One region of the Streptosporangium sp. G12 genome, then DNA from elsewhere that is predicted to be linked to it. Evidence: riboswitches for the same ligand, from Rfam matches in the RefSeq annotation. Region 1 holds a riboswitch; the other holds the start of a gene.
What was found. Region 1 has a riboswitch for S-adenosylmethionine ahead of ACVCAG_RS18880 (glutathione S-transferase C-terminal domain-containing protein). Riboswitches for the same ligand answer to the same signal wherever they lie in the genome.
Positions count from the first base shown of each region.

Region 2: it holds a riboswitch for S-adenosylmethionine, as region 1 does, so the genes downstream of both, thrC (threonine synthase) here and ACVCAG_RS18880 (glutathione S-transferase C-terminal domain-containing protein) in region 1, are expected to answer to the same signal.

Region 1 is NZ_JBRIQO010000011.1:245,901-249,909, reverse strand. It holds gene ACVCAG_RS18895 (ATP-binding cassette domain-containing protein) at 1-638, shown strand, start outside; gene ACVCAG_RS18890 (ABC transporter permease) at 631-1,383, shown strand; gene ACVCAG_RS18885 (DUF402 domain-containing protein) at 1,441-1,962, opposite strand; SAM riboswitch class IV at 2,015-2,127, shown strand; gene ACVCAG_RS18880 (glutathione S-transferase C-terminal domain-containing protein) at 2,167-3,102, shown strand; gene ACVCAG_RS18875 (FAD/NAD(P)-binding protein) at 3,099-4,009, shown strand, end outside.
Region 2 is NZ_JBRIQO010000054.1:27,771-31,779, reverse strand. It holds gene ACVCAG_RS44620 (cold-shock protein) at 465-665, opposite strand; gene ACVCAG_RS44615 (MoaD/ThiS family protein) at 1,012-1,287, opposite strand; gene thrC (threonine synthase) at 1,310-2,605, opposite strand; SAM riboswitch class I at 2,620-2,762, opposite strand; gene ACVCAG_RS44605 (alpha-lytic protease prodomain-containing protein) at 2,981-4,009, opposite strand, start outside.

The DNA of each region.
Region 1 (4,009 bases):
TGGGCCGCCTGTCCGGTCTGTCGCGCGCGGCGGCCCGCCGCAGGGCGGCCGAGCTGCTGGAGCGGTTCGACCTGGTCGAGGCGGGGAGGCGGCGGGTCGGCACGTACTCGGGCGGCATGTGGCGACGGCTGGACCTGGCCGCGGGGCTGGTCGGCGCGCCGTCGGTGATCTTTCTCGACGAGCCGACCACCGGTCTCGACGTGCGGAGCAGGCAGGCGATGTGGGAGGTGATCACCCAGCTCACCGGCACGGGTACCACGGTCTTCCTGACCACCCAGTATCTGGAGGAGGCCGACAGCCTGGCCGACAGGATCGCGCTGCTCGACGGCGGGCGGGTGGTGGCGGAGGGCACCGCCGACGAGCTCAAGGCGAGGGTCGCCGCCTGGCGGCTGGACCTCGTCCTGTCCGACGCGCGGTCGTTCGCCGAGGTGACGCGCCTTCTCGGGGCGCGGGCCCTCCACGCCGATCTCGCCACGCTGACCGTCGGGGCGGCCACCGACGGGAGCGCCACGGGGATCCGCGCCCTGCTGGACGAGGTGGACCCGGGGCGTTCGGCGGTCGAGAGGTTCACCGTGCGCGGCGCCACGCTCGACGACGCGTTCCTCGCGCTGACGGACAGGGAGCGGGCCGGTGTCTGAACTCGCCGCCTGGCCGGTGATGACCGGCCGTGCCGTCCGCCTGTCGCTGCGCAACCTCGACGCGCTGCTCACCTCGTTCCTGATGCCCGTCCTGGTCATGCTGCTGTTCGTCTACCTGTTCGGCGGCGCGATACAGACCGGCACCGACTACGTCACCTACGCCGTCCCCGGCATCCTCGTCATGTGCGCCTCCTACGGCGCCTCCCTGACCGCGGTCGCCGTCAGCCACGACATGAGCCGGGGGATCGTCGACAGGTTCAGGTCGATGGACGTCGGCGGCGGGGCGTTCCTGGGCGGGCACGTGGCCGCGAGCACCGTGCGCAACCTCACCTCGCTCGCCATCGTGTTCGCCGTCGCGTTCCTGCTCGGCTTCCGGGCGGACGCGGGCCTGTCCGGCTGGGCCGCGGCGGTGGGCGTCCTGGTGGTGTTCGTCCTGGCCATGTCCGCCGTCTCGGCCCTGGTCGGCCTGCTGGCCAGGACGCCGGAGGCCGCGGGCGCCTTCACCTTCCTGGTGATGTTCCTGCCCTACCCGAGCAGCGCCTTCGTCCCGGTGCACACCATGCCCGCGTGGTTGCACGGGTTCGCGGAGAACCAGCCGGCCACGCCGATCATCGAGTCCGTACGCGGCCTGCTGCTCGACCGGCCCGTGGGGGGCGACCCGTGGAAGGCGCTGGCCTGGTGCGGCGGTTTCCTGCTGGTCTCGGCGGTCCTCTCCGCCAGGATGTTCCGCCACCGCGCCCGCTGAGGTCGCGGGGGTGCCGGGGCGGTGGGGGTCGCCACCCCCGGCACCCCCGCCCATGGTTCAGCCGACCAGGGTGAGCCAGCGCGGCGCGTCCCCGAAGGGGGCGGTGCGGGAGGTGACGGCCTCCATCAGCCAGGCGGCCGAGGCTCGGGCGTTCTCGACCACGTCGGTCGGGTAGGCGTACTTGACCCGGTGCTCCTCGAACTCGTCCTCGTCGTCCAGGAAGACCCTGCTCGGGCGGCCCTTCAGCAGGTTCCGGCGGGTCCGGATCACGTCGAGGTCCAGGTCGACCATGGTGACCTCGCCGTCTCTCCACTCCGGCACCGTGGAGACGTCGCAGTAGATCTCGTGCTTGTGCGGGGCGGCGTTGAAGGCGGCCGTCCACCAGGCGTCGCGCGGGAAGAGCATCACGAACGGATGCGGCCAGGGGACCGCGGGACCGTCGCCCTTGTGGCCACTGGAGTCGGCCACGCAGCCCGTCCACACCCCGTGCTCGTCCTCGCCGAGCAGCAGGCCGCGGTGATGCCAGTGCAGTGATCCGTCGTACTTGCGGTAGACCACGTTCACGCTCTCATAGGACATTCCACGACACTAAGCCTTGACAGAGATCTATGTATTTCCTACCTTCTAAATAGGTTAAGAGCGTCAGTGAGAAGCCCCGGCTGGCTGACCGGCAACCCTCGCACCGCGGCGGGGTGCCTCCGGGGGAGACCTGGCGGCACGGTGGGCGTGCCGCAAGCGCGGACCCCCTCAACCAGGGTCACCGAGACATGCCGGGAGCGCCACATGTCGAAGACCAGCACACTGAACCACGCGAGCCCCGTCGACCTCGACACCCACGGCCACTACCGGCCCGGTGGCAGGCCCGGCCCGCGCTACCCCTTCCAGGGGCGGATCGGCACACCCGCCTTCCCCACCGAGCCCGGGCGCTACCACCTCTACGTCGCGGCCGTCTGTCCGTACGCGCAGCGCGCGTCCATCGTGCGCTCCCTCAAGGGACTCCAGGACGTGGTCTCGCTCTCCTACGTCGACGACGAGCGCGACGGGCGCGGGTGGGCGTTCCGCGAGCGGCGCGGGGCCGACCCGGTCAACGGGTTCACCATCCTTCGGCAGGCGTACGAGGTGACCGAGCCCGGCTTCGACGGGCACGTCTCGGTGCCGGTCCTGTGGGACAGGACGACCGGCCGCATCGTCAGCAACAACTTCCCCGACATCACGATCGACCTGGCCACCCGGTTCGGCGGCGACCCCGAGGCCGACCTCTACCCCGAGGAGCTCAGGCCGGAGATCGACGAGCTCAACACGAGGATCTACGAGATCGTCAACACGGCGGCGGGCCGCGTGGCGGCGACCACCACCGAGGCCGCGTACACCGAGGCGCGCGGGGCCGTGGTCGCCTTCCTGGACGAGCTGGACGCCCGCCTGGCCGACCGCAGGTTCCTGTTCGGCTCGGGGATCACCGAGGCGGACGTGCGGCTCTGGCCGACCCTGCTCCGCTTCGACCTGAGCGACAACCCGGCGGCGAGGATCAGCGAGCGCCCGCTGACCGCCTTCCCCAACCTGTGGGCCTACGCCAGGGACCTGTACGCCCACCCCGCCTTCCGCGAGAACACCGACTTCGCCGTCGTCGCCCGTCCGTCGGGCGAGACCGACGCTTGGCGGATCCCGGTCGAGCCGTCGCACGCCGACTGGGACCAGCCGCACCGCAGAGCCGCCATATGAGCGCCTCGATCGCCGTCGTCGGCGCCGGGCCGACGGGCACCTGCCTGGTGGAGCGCATCTGCGCCAACGCCGCCGACCTGCTCGGCTGGCCGTCGCTGGACGTCCACGTGATCGACCCCCACCCGCCGGGCGGCGGGCGCGTCTGGCGCCACGACCAGCCGGACCTGCTCTGGATGAACTCCGCCGCCGCCGACGTGACGCTCTTCACCGACGAGTCGGTGCGCTGCGAGGGACCGATCCGCCCCGGACCCACGCTGGCCGAGTGGCTCGGCGGCGACCCCGGCAGGTTCGCCTCCCGCCCGGCACAGAACGGCTACCTCTCCCACGTCTTCCGGCAGGCGGTGGCGAACGCCCCGCGCGGCGTCCGGGTGCACGTGCACGCCGCCCGCGCCGTCGACCTCGCCGACGTCCCCGGCGGGCAGGCGGTGACGCTGGACGACGGCCGGACGATCGAGGCCGACGCGGTGATCCTGGCCCAGGGACACGGCGACGTGACGCCGACGAGGGAGGAGGGCGCGCTGGCCGATCTGGCCGCGCGCGGGGGGCTGCGCTACCTGCCCACCGGCTACGCGGCGGACCTCGACCTGGACGGCGTTCCCGCGGGAGAGCCGGTGATCGTGCGGGGGATGGGGCTGGCCTTCGTCGACCTGATGGTGCTGCTCACCTCGGGCCGGGGCGGCCGGTTCGTCCGCGAGTACGACGGGGAGCTGGTCTACCTGCCCAACGGGCGCGAGCCCCTCCTGCGCGTGGGGTCGCGGCGCGGCGTGCCGTACCACTCCAAGACCGGTTACCCCTTCACCGGCGCCCGCCCGCCGGTGCCGCGCTTCCTCACCCGCGAGACGCTGGGGGAGGGACCGTGGAACTTCCGCCGCGACGTGTGGCCGCTGGTCGCCAAGGAGCTGGCCTT
Region 2 (4,009 bases), on a different contig from region 1:
GGCCCACGACTCCGTTCGGCGGGCCCCATCGCCTCGATCCAGGATTGGCACTCTCTATGCGTGAGTGCCAACAATCTATTTAGCACTCTACCCTGCCGAGTGCAAGCCACGATCCGTTGACCTGCGCCGCCCGAGACGGAGACGTCAGCTCCGTGTCATGTGGACGTAGATCTCGCGTCACGTCGATGTGGGCCGCGCGTCATCATCGGCCCGCCGCGCGTTCCGCGCCCCCGCGGGCTTCGCGCGCCCGCGTGCGCCTCCGGGCGTCTCCGCGCGACCGCGCACCACCACCCCGCCTCTCGACCCGTACCCCCGCGCGGCCGCGTGCGGCCACGTGTCCCGTACGACGCGAAGGCCCGGCTCGCCTGAAGGGGGGCGAGCCGGGCCTGGGCGGTGAGGATCCAGCGGACTGCGATACCGCGGGATCCACCGGCTCTTCCCTGCGAATTCACGAAACGGCTACGTCAGACCGCCCGGACGGACTCCGCCTGGGGACCTTTCTGACCCTGGGTGATCTCGAACTCGACCCGCTGGCCCTGCTCGAGGGCCCGGTAGCCGTCCATCATGATCGCGGAGTAATGGACGAACACATCCTTACCACCGTCTACCGCGATGAAGCCGTAGCCCTTGTCCGCGTTGAACCATTTGACGGTGCCCTGCGCCACTTGCGACTCCTCTTACTGGTCTTAAGGACGACGCCCATTCCTCTCGCGAAGTCCTCAATCGCCGGGACGGACTTCGCCACGTCGATCGTTCCGACCATACCTGTGGGAAGCGGTAGGGCAACAGAGTCAAGCACCAAACTACCGCTTTACGAGAGCTTTTAGTACGAGAACAGAGTTTCACTATCACTATTAGTTAGTTAAGGGTTACATCATCCATCTAGTCCACGAATATGAGCTTGCATCATAAAATACGGCACCCGCCCGGCCGGAGCCGGGCGGGTGCCGTGGAGTCGCGGGTGCCCCGAGGGTGGCGCGGGGCGGTCAGCGCCGCGTCAGGGCGGGAGAATCAACCTCCGGCCACCGCCGGGATGATGGAGACCTGGACGCCGGAGGGCGTGGCCGTGTCGAGGTTGTCGACAAAACGGACGTCCTCATCCCCTACATAGACGTTGACAAAACGTCGGATCTTTCCCGATTCATCAAGAATCCGGGCGCCGATCCCCGGGAAGTCCGCGTCGAGCTTCTGAAGAACATCGCGCAGGGTCTCACCCTCTCCGTTCACCTCGGCGGCACCATCGGTGTAAGTCCGGAGAATCGTCGGAATCCGCACAGAAACGCTCATAATTCAGTACCTTTCACGATTTCTAGGCGATAGCCGCACGGAATGCGTCAAGAGAAGGCCGAATCACCGCGGTCGGGCGCGCCTCCGCGGCCACCGCGTCGAGGGTCTTGAGGCCGTCTCCGGTGTTGAGCACCACGGTCTCGGCGTCGGGGTCGAGGGTGCCCGAGGCGACCAGCTTGCGCAGCACCCCGACGACGACGCCCCCGGCGGTCTCGGCGAAGATGCCCTCGGTCCTGGCCAGCAGCCGGATCGCGTCGACGATCTCGGCGTCGGTGACGTCCTCGACCGCACCGCCGGTGCGGCGGGCGATGTCCAGGACGTACGGGCCGTCGGCCGGGTTGCCGATCGCCAGCGACTTGGCGATCGTGTCCGGCTTGACCGGGCGGATCACGTCGTGGCCCGCCTTGTAGGCGGCGGAGACCGGGGAGCACCCCTCGGCCTGGGCCGCGAAGATCTTGTACGGCCTGTCCTCGACCAGGCCGAGCGCGACCAGCTCCTTGAAGCCCTTGTCGATCTTCGTGAGCTGCGAGCCCGACGCGACCGGGATGACGATCTGGTCGGGGATGCGCCAGCCGAGCTGCTCGGCGATCTCGTAGGCCAGGGTCTTGGACCCCTCCGCGTAGTACGGCCGGAGGTTGACGTTGACGAAGCCCCACTGGTCGCCCAGCTCGTCGCCGATGAGCTCGGAGCAGAAGCGGTTCACGTCGTCGTACGTGCCCTCGATGCCGATGAGCCTGCCGCCGTACACGGAGGCCATGACGATCTTGGCCTGCTCCAGGTCGGAGGGGATGAACACGCAGGCGTCCAGCCCGGCCCGCGCGGCGGCGGCGGTCACGGCGCCGGCCAGGTTGCCGGTGGAGGAGCAGGAAAGAGTGTGGAAACCGAAGTTGCGGGCGGCCTCGACGGCGATGGCCACCACGCGGTCCTTGAAGGAGTGCGTGGGGTTGCCGGAGTCGTCCTTCACGTGCAGGGAGCGGATGCCCAGCTCGCGGGCGAGGTTGCCGGCGTTGACGAGCTTGGTCCAGCCGGGCGCCATGTTGGGCTTGGCGGCCACGTCGTCGGGGACGGGCAGCAGCGAGCGGTAGCGCCAGATGTTGGTCGGCCCCTCGGCGATCCGCTCCCGGGTCACACGCCCGAAGTCGTACGCGATCTCAAGGGGCCCGAAACACTCGTTACAGGCGAAGCTGGGGCCGAGGTCGTAGCGGGCACCGCACTCCCGGCAGGACAGGGCGACGGCGGGGCCGAAGCGCCGGTCTCGCGCGTCGCCGGCACGACCGGAGGAGGAGGTGGTGTTGTTCTCAGTGGTTGCGAGCGCCATGAAGCGAGGCCTTTCCCTCATCTTCGTCTGCGGACCACCCTGGTCACAGACCGGAATTGGCACCTGTCCCGGCCGACCTCGTTCAGATCACGAGTCTTGAACCGGGATGGTTGCCGGGGCTTCGCAGGGCCGGTCCCTCCACCCCTCTGGATGAGCAAATATTCAGTTGGAAACCTGACGCGCAGGTCCTCAGCACTCTACCCCGACCCGCCGCCCTCCTGACTCCTTGTCTCACTGTGCGAGACATGGCGTGTTATCCACCGGACGATCGAACCTTGGCCGCCGGTCGCGGGGCACCCGGCACGCGCCCCGGACGGCAGGCGGGGTCCCGCCCCCTTCCCGGTCGTCGCCGCCGGAGGCGACCCGCCGGAGCGGTCACGGCACTCGGATCCCCAGGGTGTAGGAGCCGGAGCCTGCCACGGAGACCACCCGGTAGCGGTAGTAGCCGGGCGTGCCGTTGTAGGAGATTCTCTCGTCGGGACCCGCGCTGCTGGAGGTCGCGACGACCGACCAGCCCGCCCTGTTCCACTTCTGCAGGTACAGGTCGAAGTCGGTGCCGTCGGGGCCGTCCAGGCAGGCGAAGTGGAGGCCCCCGGCGGTCGGCCTGTAGTGGAGACCCTTCGGCTGGTAGGCGGCCCCACCGGCGGCCAGGGTGCCGTTGTGGGTGTTGGGGAAGCCGTTGCAGGTGCCCGTGACCGGCGGCGGCGGATTGCCCGCGGTGGTCCTCAGGGCCAGGCCGTAGGCGGTGAGGATCGGGGCGATCGGCTGGAAGTAGGTGGTGCCGCCCTGGTTGCAGTCGCCGGAGCCGCCGGAGGTGACGCCCTGGGCCTGGTCGACGGAGATGAACGAGCCGCCGGAGTCCCCGGATTCGGCGCAGACGGTGGTGCGGGTCAGCCCGAAGACGTTGCCCTGGGGGTAGGTGATACTGGCGTCGCGCTGCTGGATGAGGCCGCAGTGCCAGTCGGTGGTGGAGCCGGACCGGCAGACCGAGGCTCCCTCGACGGCGACCTGGGCGCCGGCGACGGGCGCGGTGCCGCCCTGGCCGTTGTCCACCGTCGGGGTGGCCGTCCAGTTGTCGTTGACCGAGACCCAGGCGTAGTCGCTGCCGGGGAAGACCGATCCCTCGAAGGTGCCCTGGGCGATGCGGTTGAAGCCGGTGGTGGCGGCGCCGGTCCTGCCGCAGTGACCCGCGGTGACGAAACCCTGCCGGGTGTCCTTGAGCACGGAGAAGCCGATCGAGCAGCGGCTGGTGCCGCCGATGTAGTAGGCGTCGCCGCCCACCAGGTCGTACAGCGGCTGGGGAACCTCGGTGGAGGGCAGCACCACTACCGCCGCTTTGTTCACCTCGGCGCTCTCGATGACGTTCTCGGCCGCCTGGGGTTGCGTGGACAGGACGACCACCTT